4 regions of the Buttiauxella sp. WJP83 genome follow, and region 1 is predicted to be linked to each of the others. Evidence: predicted binding sites of a transcription regulator. Region 1 holds the regulator's gene; each other region holds the start of a gene.
What was found. The regulator PurR, encoded in region 1, represses purine synthesis genes. The targets are predictions, from matches to a motif close to CANGCAAACGTTTGCNTG.

Region 1 (4,195 bases):
TAAGCCAACCAGCGGCATAATCGTTGCGAAAATACGATTAGCGCGATTCGCCGGGTAGTAATCGGTCACCAGAGCCTGCCAGCTTACTGCCGCCGAACAGACGCCAACTGCCTGAACAAAACGCAGTACCAATAGCGCAGTGGCGCTTTCGACCCACAACATGCCGATACAGCCAATGGCGAACAGGCTTAACCCCGCCAGTAATACCGGTTTACGGCCGAAGTGATCTGACAGGGGTCCCCACATTAACTGGGCAAACGCAAATCCAGCCAGGAACAGACTCAGGCTTGCACTGACTGCCGATGCATCGGTCTGTAAATCTTGCTGAATGGCAGCGAAAGCAGGCAGGTACATGTCTGTGGCAAGGAAGCCCAGCACACTTAAGCCGGCCAGCCAGATAAGAAATCCTTTTGAAGGTTGCATAATTTTCTCTTGATTAATCTTGCAGGTTCATTGCCGCGAGAGTGTACGGAGTGCAATTACGCTTGTGAAACGCTAATATTTGTAGGTTGCGTTCAAAAATTTTGTGAGCAGAGAAATGTGGTCAGAATACTCGCTGGAAGTGATAGATGCGGTGGCGCGCAATGGTAGCTTCAGCGGTGCGGCACAGGAGTTGCACCGCGTTCCGTCTGCCATTAGCTATACGGTGCGGCAACTCGAAGATTGGTTAGCCGTTCCGCTATTCGAACGGCGTCATCGTGATGTCGAATTAACCCCAGCGGGCCTCTTTTTCCTTAAAGAGGGCCGTTCTGTTATCAAAAAAATGATGACGACACGGCAGCAGTGCCAACAGATCGCAAACGGATGGCGCGGGCATCTGGCTATAGCCGTTGATAACATCGTTAAACCTGAGCGAACGCGGCAACTGGTCGTGGATTTCTATCGCCATTTTCCGGATATCGAACTGCGCATCTTCCAGGAAGTGTTCAACGGCGTATGGGATGCGCTGGCGGATGGTCGTGTCGAGGTGGCTATTGGTGCAACCCAGGCTATTCCGGTCGGAGGGCGTTATGCCTTCCGCGATATGGGAACGTTGAGCTGGCGTTGTGTGGTGGCTTCCACTCATCCTCTGGCACAGCGCGGTGGGACGTTAAGCGACGATGACCTGCGTGACTGGCCGTCTTTGGTACTCGAAGATACCTCGCGTTCGTTACCCAAACGAATTACCTGGCTTTTAGATAACCAGCGCCGTGTGGTGGTGCCTGACTGGCAGTCCGGTTCGGATTGTTTGAGCGCGGGTTTGTGTATCGGCATGGTGCCGTTGCATATCGCCAGGCCGTGGCTGGATTCCGGGCGGTGGAGCGAATTAACCCTGGATAACCCGTTTCCTGACGCAGCATGTTGCCTGACCTGGCGGCAAAACGACGCATCACCTGCGTTGAGCTGGTTACTGGATTATCTGGGGGACAGTGAAACGATGAATCAGGAATGGTTACAGGAACCTGAGCCCGAGTAAACCCGGGCTCAACAACACTTAACGACGATAATCGCGGAATGGGCCATCAGCTACCGAGCGGCGTTCAATCAGACGCGGATGGACTTCAATCGATTGGGACTCTTCGCGTTTATTAACGATTCTATCCAATAGCATGTTAAACGCCGTTTCCCCCAGCGAATCTTTTGGCTGGTGGATGGTGGTCAACGCCGGTGAGAAGAAGCGCGCGTTACGCACATTGTCGTAACCAATAATGGAAATATCCTGCGGTACGCGCAGTCCCATCTCATCAGCGGCACAAATTGCCCCCATCGCCATGATGTCACCGCCACAGAATACTGCGGTAGGGCGATGAGACTGGCCGAGGATTTGCTGCATAGCGCGATAACCGGATTCAGGTTCAAAGTCACCCTGAACAATCCAGTTTTCTGGAATAGAAATACCCGCTTCTTCGAGTGCTTTCATAAAGCCAGCATGGCGACCGCCGCCAGTATTGCGTTCCATTTGGCCGGGGATAGCACCAATTTCGCGGTGACCGCGTTCAATTAAATAACGACCCGCCAGGTAGCCACCGTGGAATGCGTTATCGACCACGGAGTCGGTGAAATCAGCACGGGACTCGCCCCAGTCCATCACAACCATTGGGATGTGGCGGTACTCTTCGAGAACGGAAAGCAAGGAGTCTGGATATTCAGAGCACATCACCAGCAAACCATCGACACGCTTTTGCGCCATCATCGATAAGTAAGCGCGCTGTTTTTCAAAGTTATTGTGTGCGTTACCCAAAATCAGGGTATAGCCTTTTTCAAAGCAGCTATTTTCCACCGCTTCGATGATCTCGGCGAAATAAGGTGCTTCACTGGAAGTGGCAAGCAGACCGATCGTTTTGGTGTGATTAACTTTCAGGCTTCGTGCTACAGCACTCGGTGAGTAGTGCAATTCTTTAATTGCAGCCCATACCGCGTTGCGCGTTTCTTCCGCCACAAAACGGGTTTTGTTAATCACATGTGATACGGTTGTAGTGGAAACGTTTGCGCGCTTCGCCACGTCCTTGATTGTCGCCATTAAATTTCACTCCGGGCCATCTCTTAACCCCCTGATTACTAATGTGTTAAACGTTTGCGTACGCTGACTCCAAAGGCAACATAATGGTTGCAGGTATGCCGGGATTGCGACATAAAACGGGAGGAGGGCATTGAATTGACGATACGCAATAAATTAGCGAGGGATTTTGGCCTATCCTGGCGAAAAGTGGAAGAGGGAAAATGGATATCGGGTTAAAACCGTGAGGATTTTTATCTCCGATTGTGGGAAACTCATCATGACACATCAATTGTAAGGCTGTTTTGTAAGGTAACAAAAAGGAGTTGCTGATGAGTACCGACCTGAAATTTTCAATCACGACCACAGTTATTGTTCTGGCTTTGATTGTTTGCGGCGCATTAACTGCCGTACTGCACTGATTAAGATGGGCCGCTTATCGCGGCCCATTAACATTCCCCTAAATAGCTCCGCAACACGAACTATTTAGGGAGCAAACTTCTACGCTGCAAGATTCTTCTCAACAAACGCCCAATTCACCAGCGCCCAGAAATGCTCGAGGTAGTTAGGACGAGCATTGCGGTAGTCGATGTAGTACGCATGTTCCCAGACGTCCACCGTCAGCAGTGGTTTAGCGGCAGTCGTCAGTGGCGTACCCGCGTTGGAAGTAGAAACAATCGCTAAAGCGCCATCTTCCTGTTTAACTAACCACGTCCAACCTGCGCCAAAGTTCTTGATAGCGGCATCAGTAAACTGTTGTTTGAATTCAGCGAAGCTACCGAAAGATTTGTTGATAGCGTCCAGAAGTTCGCCAGTAGGTTCCCCGCCTGCATTTGGTGCCAGGCAGTTCCAGTAGAAGGTGTGGTTCCACACCTGAGCGGCGTTGTTAAAAACACCACCCTCGGAAGTACGAACGATCTCTTCAAGCGTTTTACCTTCAAAAGCTGTGCCCTTAACCAGGTTATTCAGGTTAGTGACATAGGTTTGATGGTGTTTGCCGTAATGGTATTCCAGGGTTTCAGCGGAGATATGCGGTGCTAAAGCATCTTTCGCATACGGTAATGCAGGTAGTTCGAACGACATTGCTAACTCCTTATTATTTTGTTTACTTCTAAATAACCACTTTTAATGCGGGTTTAGGTTAACAAATTGAAAGGATAAGCAAAAGAAGAACTCACCTGCCCATTTCAGGGCAGGTGAAGGTTTTAACGAATGGTTTTAGATGTCATGACGCGTTTAGCGCCAACATAGTGGCGTTGCCAATAGTCTTCGCTCAACGAGGTGATTTGAATATCACGGCCAGTACGCGGTGACTGGATGAATTTCCCATTACCGACGTAGACACCAACGTGATCCGCAGTGCCACGGCCTTGGGTGCGGAAGAACACAAGGTCACCCGTTTCCAGTTCCCCGCGATCAACCGGAGAAGCATCACGCAGGTGATACATTTCGTTTGCAGTACGCGGAATACGGAATTTCACCAAATCTTTGTAAGCGTAATAAACCAAACCGCTGCAATCGAAGCCAGTACGCGGCGACGTGCCACCCCAGCGATACGGTTTGCCAATCTGGCCCATCAGTTTGTTCATCGCCGTCTTCTGTGCTTTCTGCACCCGGACTTTGTGCGCTGCTGCAATCGTCGTTGGTTGCTCTGCTTTGACTTTCACACAGCGCGTTTTGTAGCCCTTACGCGGTTTACTGCATTTTTCGGTAAAAGTA
Region 2 (4,195 bases), 1.6 Mb from region 1:
CTGATGGTTGAAATGAAGGTGGTTTTATCCCGGCTGGCGCGTTCAAGCGCATCTTGATACCGCTTACGTTCGGTAATATCGCGACCAAAGCCCATCAGACCATGGCGCTTACCCACGCGGTCATAGTACGGCACTTTACGAATTTCAAAGCATGCTTTACGGCCATCAGGGTAATCCAACCATTGTTCGTAGGTTAGAGACACGTTATGACGAAATACTTTTTCGTCGGTTTCAATCACCTTCAGGGCCGCTTCTGGCGAATAGACATCTGCTGGTTTCAGGCTGATTAATTGCTTCTCACTTTTGCCCGTCAGCAATTCCATGGCTCGGTTACAGCCTGAAAACTCTTTGTCTTCATTGCGATAAAAAACGAGATCCGGCGAGGCATCAAGGAAAGAACGGAGAAATGAGGATTGCTGCTCCAGCTGGATTTGCGTCTCTTCGCGCTCTTGCATCTCCACCTTGAGTTGCTCAAGCATGGCCTGACGCTCATCCTCAGCTTTAACACGAACGGAAATTTCCTGGTTCAATTGTGCAATGTTGTCTTTGAGCTGCACATTGAGTTTCAGATCCCTTTCGCGCATCTCTTCGAGTTTCTCCACAAGCTTTGACAGCCGTTGGCGCGACTCTTCGAGTTGTTCAACCACCACAGAAAGGAAATAGACGGCCCAGGGAGTAATTAACAGGCCAAAAAAGATCGAGCGGACGACATCAATACTTTCGACCTGACCGCGTAACAGCATGGTCACGGCCATCTGCACCACAATAGCCAGCACCACCAATGCGGAAGCCAGCAACAAAGAGAAGCGCACTAATCCGAGCTTCACCATCAAATCAACGTAATACTGCGCAAGTAACCGGATTTGCTTCATGGAACGTTTCCTTCGCCTTCAATCTGCTAAATATACCGCAAAAAGATCACACGCTCAGGAATTACAACAGAAATGTCGGGTCCCACGGCGTTCCGAGCGCCGAACCCTGAGTACCATGGCTTGTCAGATACTTATCTATCTCCCCCATTCCGGTCCAACGATTTTCACACCATAGCGGTGCCAGCAAGGTGGGGCGGCGGGCATTTGCAGAAATGCGATGATAGACAATTTCGAGTGGCGTATGGCGAATCATCTCGCCGGCAGTCGTCGCGTACTCTTCCAGTTCGATACCCTGCAAGCGTCCAGCCTGCCAACTTTTAGCCATCGTACTGCCGCTAACAATATGGAGAGGGTGGAGTTTGATACCATCAACACCGGTCTCAACAACTTTTTCCAGCGTTTGCAAGCAATGTTCCTGGCCTTCACCTGGCAGACCAACAATCAGGTGGCTACACACTTTCAAACCGCGCGCGCGGGCACGACGCGTGGTTTCCTGATAACAGGCAAAATCATGTCCACGATTAATCCGATGCAGCGTTTTGTCGCGTGCCGTCTGCAAGCCCAGCTCTAACCAAACTTCATAGCCTTTCTCATGATATTCACTTAACAAATCAAGCACGCTATCTGGCACGCAATCCGGACGAGTGCCGACACATAAGCCGACAATGCTGGCCTGGCTGACAGCTTGCTGATACATCGAACGCAACACCTGCACTTCTGCCCATGTGCTGGTGTACGCCTGGAAATAGGCGAGATAGTGCTTAGCTCGGTTAACCAACTGCGATTGACGCTCGAGCTGCTCGGCAATGGAATGATGTTGTTGGGTTTCATCAGCAAAAGACGCCACGTTGCAGAAAGTACACCCCCCTCGTCCAATGGTTCCGTCACGGTTTGGGCAGCTAAAACCACCGTGCAGCGTGAGTTTATGGACTTTATGACCATAACGGCGCTGAAGATCACCACCAAACATATTGACTAATTTCTGTAACTGCATAATCTGATGGGCCGCCCTGTAAAAGGGATGTAGCCTGCCATTTTCTGCCCATTTTAGCGATGACCTGGATCAAGCGCTCTGGCGCAGCTTTATCTATTGCATATAAATGCAAAATTAATGCAATTTTACGCACCCATCAGATGATGACTTTTCCTTATATCGACCCACTATTTTTAAAGAATCTGTGACCCTGTGAAAAACAGTGGCATACAACACGCCAGACCCCATTGATAGCATAAGATCCTGCCAATACCTGCATTACCAGTATGGTCTGGAATTTTGCGGCCCCTCAGATAGTGAGAGGGATCACATTAACCAGCCGGTATTCTTGCCGCTTAAATAGAACAAAAATGATGATAAGGTGTTTATTTTCATTTAGTTAGCATCTGCGTAGCACATATCTGTATTAATAAGAATGCCATTTGACCTGTGTGCGCTTTCCCGATAACTTGGAAATCCGCTGGAAGCTTTCTGGGTGGGTTCTGTGCCCATCATATTTATGCAGTAATTAAGATTCCCTCTAAAGCAAGTCCTCAACACTTGTGAAATCGGATGCGTCAGACATCAAGAGGGCGACACGCGAGGAATGCGTAGATGCGCAAACCCCGTCGCCATGCCCTTGCTGCGTCTGGACGCAAACGGTTGGTAGGGAGTCACGTAGAGCCTGGGGAGGTTCACTGATATGTTGTACGATAAATCCCTTGAGAAGGATAACTGTGGTTTCGGCCTGATCGCCCACATAGAAGGCGAACCTAGCCACAAGGTAGTGCGTACTGCTATTCACGCACTGGCCCGAATGCAACACCGTGGAGCAATCCTCGCCGATGGTAAAACCGGTGATGGTTGCGGCCTGCTGTTGCAAAAGCCTGACCGTTTCTTCCGAATCGTTGCGGAAGAGCGTGGCTGGCGTTTGGCAAAAAATTATGCCGTCGGCATGATTTTCTTAAATAAAGACGACGCTCTGGCGAGCGCAAGCCGCCGCATCGTTGAAGAAGAGTTGCAAAACGAGACCCTGTCGATTGTTGGCTGGCGCGAAGTGCCTACCAATGAAGACGTACTCGGTGAAATCGCCCTCTCCTCAAAACCTCGCATCGAACAAATTTTTGTTAATGCTCCGGCCGGCTGGCGCCCACGTGATATGGAACGTCGCCTGTTTATCGCCCGTCGCCGCATTGAGAAACGCATTCAGGATAAAGACTTCTACGTTTGTAGTCTCTCCAACCTTGTTAACATCTATAAAGGTCTGTGTATGCCGGCAGATTTGCCGCGTTTTTACCTGGACCTGGCGGACCTACGCCTGGAATCTGCAATTTGCCTGTTCCACCAGCGTTTCTCCACCAACACCGTACCACGCTGGCCGCTGGCTCAGCCGTTCCGCTACCTGGCGCACAACGGTGAAATCAATACCATCACAGGTAACCGCCAGTGGGCACGCGCACGTACTTATAAATTCCAGACCCCGCTGATCCCGGATCTTCATGACGCCGCGCCATTCGTCAACGAAACCGGCTCTGACTCCAGTTCCATGGATAACATGCTGGAATTGCTGCTGGCAGGGGGCATGGATATCGTTCGCGCCATGCGTTTGCTGGTACCACCAGCCTGGCAGAACAACCCGAACATGGACCCAGAACTGCGGGCCTTCTTCGACTTTAACTCCATGCACATGGAGCCGTGGGATGGCCCAGCTGGTATCGTAATGTCCGACGGGCGCTATGCTGCCTGTAACCTGGACCGTAACGGCCTGCGCCCGGCACGCTACGTCATCACCAAAGATAAGCTGATCACTTGTGCTTCCGAAGTCGGGATCTGGGATTACCAGCCTGACGAAGTGGTTGAAAAAGGACGCGTCGGCCCAGGCGAGTTGATGGTTATCGACACGCGTATTGGCCGCATTCTGCATTCCGCTGAAACCGATGCCGATCTGAAAAGCCGCCACCCGTATAAAGAGTGGATGGAAAATAACGTTCGTCGCCTGGTGCCGTTTGAAGATTTGCCAGACGAAGAAGTCGGCACTCGCGAAATGGATGACGATACGCTTTCAAGCTTCCAGAAACAGTTCAACTACAGCAGCGAAGAACTGGATTCAGTGATCCGCGTATTGGGTGAAAATGGCCAGGAAGCTGTAGGCTCAATGGGTGACGATACCCCGTTTGCCGTGCTCTCCAGCCAGCCACGCATTATTTACGATTACTTCCGCCAACAGTTTGCGCAGGTTACAAACCCGCCAATCGATCCACTGCGCGAAGCGCACGTGATGTCTCTGGCAACCAGCATTGGCCGTGAAATGAACGTCTTCTGTGAGGCAGAAGGCCAGGCGCACCGTCTG
Region 3 (4,195 bases), 1.0 Mb from region 1:
CACTTTAATGGCATCACCAAGTTGCATGGTTCGGCCTGCAAGTTGTAAACCCGGTTGTGCCAGCAAACACAGTGCAGCGTTATCACCGGTTTCAACCACCAGCAAGTTAACCTGCTGCATATCATCACTCAACCAGACACAAGCAGAATCGCCAGGGCCAGGCTGCCAGCACTCTCCATGAGAGACGAAATGCCAGCTTTTTGGCATTTGCGGCTTGAGATAACGAATCGCAACCAGTGCATTTAATACCAGCTCAGCACGCTGTTCTTTACTTAATATCAGGTCGCGGCATTTCTCTTCAAAGGAGAAGAATAGAGCTGCATCATCGACACAAAAACCAGTGTTTTCAAAGGCATCGGGGGTGAGCATTTTACGAGGGAAACGTGAACGGAATAGCATGCCATTGGCCAAATCGAGCATCATACGATCATGCTCTTCATCAAAATACCAACGCCAATTATCGTCAGGTTTTATCCGCATAACTATTTGCCCTTTCGTTTATTCCCACGATATACCCGTCATACTTCAAGCTGCTTATGCGTTGACTGCACCCGCTCACCCCAGTCACTTACTTGAGTAAGCTCCTGGAGATTTACGGCCTTGCCGCCTTCAAGCAACTCGAATTATTTAGGGTATATAAAAATCCTTATCGCCGCTTCGTTAAAGACCATATTAATAAAAGACCAATATGTATAATTTAGCAACAGTGGTGAAATATAAAACAACCGGGGCTGAAAATAAAGCCCCGGTTGTCTGAAAGGTAAAATGTGAGAACTAGATTCCTGAGACGATTTCTTTTATCAAAGGTGGGCCTTTAAATATGAAACCAGAATATATTTGAACCAGTGAGGCACCTGCTGCCATCTTCTCGCGAGCAGCAATCACCGAATCAATACCGCCGACACCAATAATCGGTAAACGACCATTTAATTCTTGCGACAATCGGCGAATAATTTCTGTGCTCTTCAGTTGCACTGGGCGGCCACTTAATCCCCCCATTTCATCGCAATATTTCATCCCCTGAACCAGGCTACGATCCAACGTTGTATTGGTCGCAATGACCCCATCAATATTATGACGAACTAAACTATCGGCAACCTGGATCAATTCTTCTTCAGAAAGATCCGGCGCGATCTTCACCGCAACTGGCACATATTTATGGTGCAATTCCTGAAGCGTTTGCTGCTTATTTTTAATCGCGACTAACAGATCATCTAACGCTTCGCCGTATTGCAAGGTGCGTAATCCAGGGGTATTTGGCGAGGAAATATTGATCGCGATATAACCGGCATAAGGATAAATTTTATCCATGCAGATCAAATAGTCGTCTTTACCCTGCTCAACTGGAGTGTCTTTATTCTTACCAATATTGATACCCAGCACCCCATCAAAATGGGATTTTTTGACGTTCTCAACCAGGTTATCTACACCCAGATTATTGAAGCCCATGCGGTTAATCAAACCTTCTGCTTCTACCAGACGGAAGATTCGCGGCTTATCATTTCCTGGTTGTGGACGAGGCGTTACGGTACCAATTTCAATGGAGCCAAAGCCCATGGCACCCAGTGCATCAATACACTCACCGTTTTTATCCAGGCCGGCAGCAAGCCCTAAAGGATTCTTAAACGTCAGACCCATGCAGGTCACAGGTTTAGAGGGCACATTTTGCCGCACCAGCCATTCGAGTGGTGTACCTGTTACACGACGCAATTGCTGAAATGTCACTTCATGAGCGCGCTCTGGATCGAGCTTGAAAAGGGCTTTACGAACGAAGGGGTAGTACATGAACACTCCAGAATTCCCAGTATGCAAACTGGGGCAGTATTATTAACGATAACGTCAATGAATGGAATTGACCTGCAACAAAAAAGGCCGAATCAGCGCAAACGTTTTCTTCTCAACGTTGTTTATTCGTTTTTTGGCATTCCAAACCCAAAAAAATCATTTAGCGGAATAACACTTCTGCGCGACTATCACACTCAATTGTTATTAATGTTACCTAAAAGCAAACATTTAGTTATAAGGAAACAATATGCGTGTGATAACCCTGGCTGGAAGCCCGCGCTTCCCCTCTCGTTCCAGTGCGCTGCTGGAATATGCCCGCGAAAAATTAAGCGCTTTGGATATCGAAGTGTGTCACTGGCATCTACAGAATTTCGCTCCTGAAGATTTACTCTACGCCCGGTTTGATAGCCCCGCACTGCTGGCCTTAAACGAGCAATTACAGCAGGCCGATGGCGTGATTATCGCGACACCTGTTTATAAGGCTTCATTTTCTGGCGCACTGAAAACGCTGCTCGATCTGCTTCCTGAACGAGCACTGGATAAGAAAGTCGTTCTGCCATTGGCTACCGGTGGCACCGTGGCACATATGCTGGCGGTCGATTACGCCCTGAAGCCGGTACTTAATGCGCTGAAAGCACAAGAAATCCTGCATGGCGTATTTGCGGATGATAGCCAAATAGCCGATTACCAGCACAAACCCGTGTTCAGCAACAACCTACAACAGCGTCTCGATGGTGCACTGGAGACCTTCTGGCAGGCGCTGCATCGCCGGGACTTTATCGTCTCTTCTCCGTTTAAAACTCAAGGAGTTGCTCATGTTTAATCTGTTAAAACGTACCGCTCCCTGGCTGATGCTAACAGGCGCTTTGAGTCTGAGCGCCACGCTCCACGCCGCAGAAACCGGGCCAGACCAACTGCGTATTGGCTATCAAAAAGGGTCGGTCAGTATGGTGCTGGCAAAAAGCCACCAGCTTCTGGAAAAAGAGTACCCGCAAACTAAGTTTCAGTGGATTGAATTCCCCGCAGGCCCGCAAATGCTGGAAGCACTGAATATTGGCAGTATTGATCTCGGCAGTACCGGAGATATTCCACCCATCTTCGCTCAGGCGGCGGGAGCGGATCTGGTTTATGTCGGTTCAGAACCACCAAAACCAAAAGCCGAAGTGATTCTGGTACCGGAGAACAGCCCGCTGAAAACCGTGGCCGATCTTAAAGGGCATAAAATTGCTTTCCAGAAAGGCTCCAGTTCTCACAACCTCGTCCTGCGCGCATTACAAAAAGCCGGGCTGAAATTTACCGATGTCCAGGCCGCCTATTTAACCCCTGCTGATGCGCGCGCTGCATTCCAGCAAGGCAATGTTGATGCCTGGGCAATTTGGGACCCGTACTACTCCGCAGTCCTGTTAAACGGCGGTGTTCGCGTGTTAACCGACGGCAGTGAATTAGTTCAAACCGGTTCGTTCTATCTCGCCTCGCGCCCTTACGCTGAGAAAAATGGCCCGTTCTTGCAACACGTTCTCAAAACATTTAGCGACGCTGATGCGTTAACCCGAAGCCAGCGTGAAGCAAGCGTTGCGTTACTGGCAAAAACTATGGGGCTACCTGAAAACGTTATTGCCACCTATTTCGACCACCGTCCACCGACAGTCATTACCCCAGTCAGTGCAGAAACGGCTGCCAAACAGCAGCAAACCGCTGACCTGTTTTACGACAACCATTTAGTGCCTAAAAAAGTCGATATTCGCACCCGTATCTGGCAACCCACTTCAGGAGACAAGTCATGAGCCTTAACTTATTCTGGTTTTTGCCCACCCACGGCGATGGACACTATTTGGGTAGTAACGATGCAGCACGTCCGGTTGACCACGGTTACCTACAACAAATCGCTCAGGCGGCGGACAGACTGGGCTTTACCGGTGTACTGATCCCGACGGGCCGTTCATGCGAAGACGCGTGGCTGGTTGCTGCATCCATGATTCCGGTCACGCAGCGCTTAAAATTTCTGGTCGCCCTTCGCCCAAGCGTGACATCTCCTACGGTGGCTGCACGCCAGGCCGCCACGCTCGACAGACTTTCTAACGGGCGCGCTTTGTTCAACCTGGTGACAGGCAGCGACCCGGAAGAGTTAGCCGCAGACGGCGTGTTCCTGAATCATCAGGAACGCTACGAAGCCTCCGCTGAATTTACTAACATCTGGCGACGCCTGCTGGAAGGCGAAACGGTGGATCACGAAGGTAAACACATTCAGGTTAAAGGCGCGAAACTGCTGTTCCCACCGGTGCAGCAACCGCGTCCCCCCCTCTACTTTGGCGGCTCGTCAGATGTGGCACAAGACCTAGCCGCCGAGCAGGTTGATCTCTATCTCACCTGGGGAGAACCACCGCAACTAGTGAAAGAGAAAATCGAGCAG
Region 4 (4,195 bases), 2.3 Mb from region 1:
GATGACCCGCGTCGCCGAATGCGTTACCCGCCAGCATATCATTCACTGCGGCTTCCGCTTCTTCGAGTGTCATCGCAACAATGACGCCTTTACCGGCGGCCAGGCCATCGGCCTTAATCACAATCGGCGCACCTTTTTCACGGACGTACGCCAGCGCTGGTTCTACCTCGGTGAAGTTTTGGTATTCGGCGGTTGGGATTTTATGGCGAGCCAGGAAATCCTTGGTGAAGGCTTTGGAGCCTTCTAATTGCGCTGCACCCTGAGTTGGGCCAAATATTTTCAGACCAGCCGCACGGAAGGCATCCACGACGCCAATCACCAGCGGAGCTTCTGGCCCAACAATCGTCAGGTCGATCTTCTCATTTTGCGCAAAGCTTAACAGTGCTGGGATATCGGTCGGGCTAATCGCCACGTTCTGCAAAGCCGGTTCCAGAGCTGTGCCGGCATTGCCTGGCGCGACAAATACAGTGCGTACTAATGGTGACTGCGACGCTTTCCAGGCCAGCGCGTGTTCGCGCCCGCCATTACCAATCACTAATACTTTCATCTATAGAGGCTCCAGGATTAATGGCGGAAGTGGCGCATGTCAGTAAAGATCATTGCGATCCCATGTTCGTCAGCGGCGGCGATCACTTCGTCATCACGGATCGAACCGCCAGGCTGGATAACACAACTTACGCCGACTGCTGCTGCTGCATCAATACCATCGCGGAACGGGAAGAACGCATCGGATGCCATTGCAGAGCCTTTCACTTCCAGACCTTCATCGGCGGCTTTAATACCGGCAATCTTGGCAGAGTAAACACGGCTCATTTGACCTGCGCCTATGCCGATAGTCATATTTTCGCGGGCATACACAATCGCATTGGACTTCACGAACTTCGCGACTTTCCAGCAGAACAAAGCATCACGCAGTTCTTGCTCGGAAGGCTGACGCTTGCTGACCACACGCAGGTCGGCGGCAGTCACCATTCCTAAATCACGGTCTTGCACTAACAGGCCACCGTTGACGCGCTTGAAATCCAGGCCCGCAGCGCGTTGCTGCCATTGTCCACACGTCAGTACACGAACATTTTGCTTAGCCGCCGTGATCATCAATGCTTCTTCGCTTGCCGATGGGGCAATAATCACTTCGACAAACTGGCGGGAGATAATGGCCTGCGCAGTCTTGGCATCCAGTTCACGGTTAAACGCGATGATGCCGCCGAATGCTGAAGTCGGATCGGTTTTGTAAGCGCGATCATAAGCATCTAATAAGGAGTCGCTGACAGCCACGCCACAAGGGTTGGCATGCTTCACGATAACGCAGGCAGGTTCGCTAAACTCTTTTACGCATTCCAGTGCCGCATCGGTATCGGCAATGTTGTTATAAGAAAGCGCTTTGCCCTGAACTTGCGTTGCAGTCGCGACGGATGCTTCTTTAATTTCTTCTTCTATATAGAAGGCTGCTTGCTGGTGGCTGTTTTCACCGTAACGCATATCCTGCTTCTTAATGAAGTTCAGGTTGAGCGTACGAGGGAAACGACCGGAAGGTTCGTTGCTCTCACCATGATAGGCAGGAACCAGACTACCGAAGTAGTTGGCGATCATGCTGTCGTAAGCGGCTGTGTGTTCGAATGCCTTAATCGCCAAATCGAAACGCGTCTCGTGAGTAAGAGAACCTTCGTTAGCATCCAGCTCATTAATAATTGCCTGGTAGTCGCTGCTCTTAACCACGATCGCGACATCTTTATGGTTCTTCGCCGCGGAGCGCACCATGGTTGGACCGCCGATATCAATATTCTCTACCGCATCTTCCAGAGAGCAGCCTTCGCGGGCGACTGTCTGTGCAAACGGGTACAGGTTGACGACAACCATATCAATTGGGGAGATTGCGTGTTGTTCCATGATGGCATCATCCTGGCCACGACGACCCAGAATGCCACCGTGGACTTTTGGATGCAGGGTTTTGACGCGTCCATCCATCATCTCCGGGAAACCGGTGTAGTCAGAGACTTCGGTTACCGGTAGGCCAGCATCAGCCAGCAGACGAGCGGTTCCGCCTGTAGAGAGCAGCACTACACCACGTTGGGAAAGTGCCTGGGCGAATTCGACGATACCGGCTTTGTCAGAAACACTGAGCAGAGCGCGGCGTACAGGACGACGTTGTTGCATGGTTTGATCCCTTAGCTTTGGTTCGCATATAGAAGAGCGTTAGCTGAATTTTAGTTATTTCCCCTAAAACTCAGCTAACGCCCCAAAACGGGGCGTCCTTTTAATGCGGGTGCATTGTAGCGAAAACGTTTGCGTCACGCTCGCAAAATTTGGGTCTTCATCACGATTGTGGATAACTTTGTGCACAACTGCGTATAAGGCGGGGTTTTGCTGGGGATTGCAGCAGTCAGTAAAATTAGTGCAAATTTAGGGTTGCAGCCTCAGGATAACTCCCTATAATGCGCCTCCATCGACACGGAACATGTGAACAACATCACAGAGTAACGGCGGCGATGAGAGTCAAATATCCTGAAATTAAGGGTTGACTCTGAAAGAGGAAAGCGTAATATACGCCACCTCGAGTTAGCAAGCGAAAGCGCGTAACTCACTGCTCTTTAACAATTTATCAGACAATCTGTGTGGGCACTCGCAGGATTGATATCTCAGATACCTTCGGGTATCAAAAAAATATCAAGTCTTGAAGAGTGACCAAGCAGTAATTCATTTAGTTGAATTATTACGAAAGTTAATTTTTGAGCACCGCTTCACGAGTTGAAGCAAATCAAGCTTTTAATTGAAGAGTTTGATCATGGCTCAGATTGAACGCTGGCGGCAGGCCTAACACATGCAAGTCGAGCGGTAGCACAGGGAGCTTGCTCCTGGGTGACGAGCGGCGGACGGGTGAGTAATGTCTGGGAAACTGCCTGATGGAGGGGGATAACTACTGGAAACGGTAGCTAATACCGCATAACGTCTTCGGACCAAAGTGGGGGACCTTCGGGCCTCATGCCATCAGATGTGCCCAGATGGGATTAGCTAGTAGGTGAGGTAATGGCTCACCTAGGCGACGATCCCTAGCTGGTCTGAGAGGATGACCAGCCACACTGGAACTGAGACACGGTCCAGACTCCTACGGGAGGCAGCAGTGGGGAATATTGCACAATGGGCGCAAGCCTGATGCAGCCATGCCGCGTGTATGAAGAAGGCCTTCGGGTTGTAAAGTACTTTCAGCGAGGAGGAAGGCGTTAAGGTTAATAACCTTGGCGATTGACGTTACTCGCAGAAGAAGCACCGGCTAACTCCGTGCCAGCAGCCGCGGTAATACGGAGGGTGCAAGCGTTAATCGGAATTACTGGGCGTAAAGCGCACGCAGGCGGTTTGTCAAGTCGGATGTGAAATCCCCGGGCTCAACCTGGGAACTGCATTCGAAACTGGCAAGCTAGAGTCTTGTAGAGGGGGGTAGAATTCCAGGTGTAGCGGTGAAATGCGTAGAGATCTGGAGGAATACCGGTGGCGAAGGCGGCCCCCTGGACAAAGACTGACGCTCAGGTGCGAAAGCGTGGGGAGCAAACAGGATTAGATACCCTGGTAGTCCACGCCGTAAACGATGTCGACTTGGAGGTTGTTCCCTTGAGGAGTGGCTTCCGGAGCTAACGCGTTAAGTCGACCGCCTGGGGAGTACGGCCGCAAGGTTAAAACTCAAATGAATTGACGGGGGCCCGCACAAGCGGTGGAGCATGTGGTTTAATTCGATGCAACGCGAAGAACCTTACCTACTCTTGACATCCACGGAATTCGGCAGAGATGCCTTAGTGCCTTCGGGAACCGTGAGACAGGTGCTGCATGGCTGTCGTCAGCTCGTGTTGTGAAATGTTGGGTTAAGTCCCGCAACGAGCGCAACCCTTATCCTTTGTTGCCAGCGGTTCGGCCGGGAACTCAAAGGAGACTGCCAGTGATAAACTGGAGGAAGGTGGGGATGACGTCAAGTCATCATGGCCCTTACGAGTAGGGCTACACACGTGCTACAATGGCGCATACAAAGAGAAGCGACCTCGCGAGAGCAAGCGGACCTCATAAAGTGCGTCGTAGTCCGGATCGGAGTCTGCAACTCGACTCCGTGAAGTCGGAATCGCTAGTAATCGTAGATCAGAATGCTACGGTGAATACGTTCCCGGGCCTTGTACACACCGCCCGTCACACCATGGGAGTGGGTTGCAAAAGA

Region 2: the regulator PurR is predicted to act here: its motif matches at 2,498-2,515, upstream of gltB (glutamate synthase large subunit).
Region 3: the regulator PurR is predicted to act here: its motif matches at 1,880-1,897, upstream of pyrD (quinone-dependent dihydroorotate dehydrogenase).
Region 4: the regulator PurR is predicted to act here: its motif matches at 2,273-2,290, upstream of purH (bifunctional phosphoribosylaminoimidazolecarboxamide formyltransferase/IMP cyclohydrolase).

The regions. Positions count from the first base shown of each region.
Region 1 covers NZ_CP110080.1:2,058,686-2,062,880, forward strand. The annotation lists gene punC (purine nucleoside transporter PunC) at 1-423, opposite strand, end outside; gene punR (DNA-binding transcriptional activator PunR) at 539-1,456, shown strand; gene purR (HTH-type transcriptional repressor PurR) at 1,475-2,500, opposite strand; gene cydH (cytochrome bd-I oxidase subunit CydH) at 2,809-2,898, shown strand; gene sodB (superoxide dismutase [Fe]) at 2,978-3,559, opposite strand; gene OH773_RS09545 (C40 family peptidase) at 3,682-4,195, opposite strand, start outside.
Region 2 covers NZ_CP110080.1:462,065-466,259, reverse strand. The annotation lists gene arcB (aerobic respiration two-component sensor histidine kinase ArcB) at 1-872, opposite strand, end outside; gene OH773_RS02205 (TIGR01212 family radical SAM protein) at 934-1,866, opposite strand; gene gltB (glutamate synthase large subunit) at 2,549-4,195, shown strand, end outside.
Region 3 covers NZ_CP110080.1:3,095,039-3,099,233, forward strand. The annotation lists gene zapC (cell division protein ZapC) at 1-480, opposite strand, end outside; gene pyrD (quinone-dependent dihydroorotate dehydrogenase) at 775-1,785, opposite strand; gene ssuE (NADPH-dependent FMN reductase) at 2,033-2,608, shown strand; gene OH773_RS14430 (sulfonate ABC transporter substrate-binding protein) at 2,601-3,569, shown strand; gene ssuD (FMNH2-dependent alkanesulfonate monooxygenase) at 3,566-4,195, shown strand, end outside.
Region 4 covers NZ_CP110080.1:4,387,917-4,392,111, reverse strand. The annotation lists gene purD (phosphoribosylamine--glycine ligase) at 1-547, opposite strand, end outside; gene purH (bifunctional phosphoribosylaminoimidazolecarboxamide formyltransferase/IMP cyclohydrolase) at 565-2,154, opposite strand; rRNA gene OH773_RS20250 (16S ribosomal RNA) at 2,765-4,195, shown strand, end outside.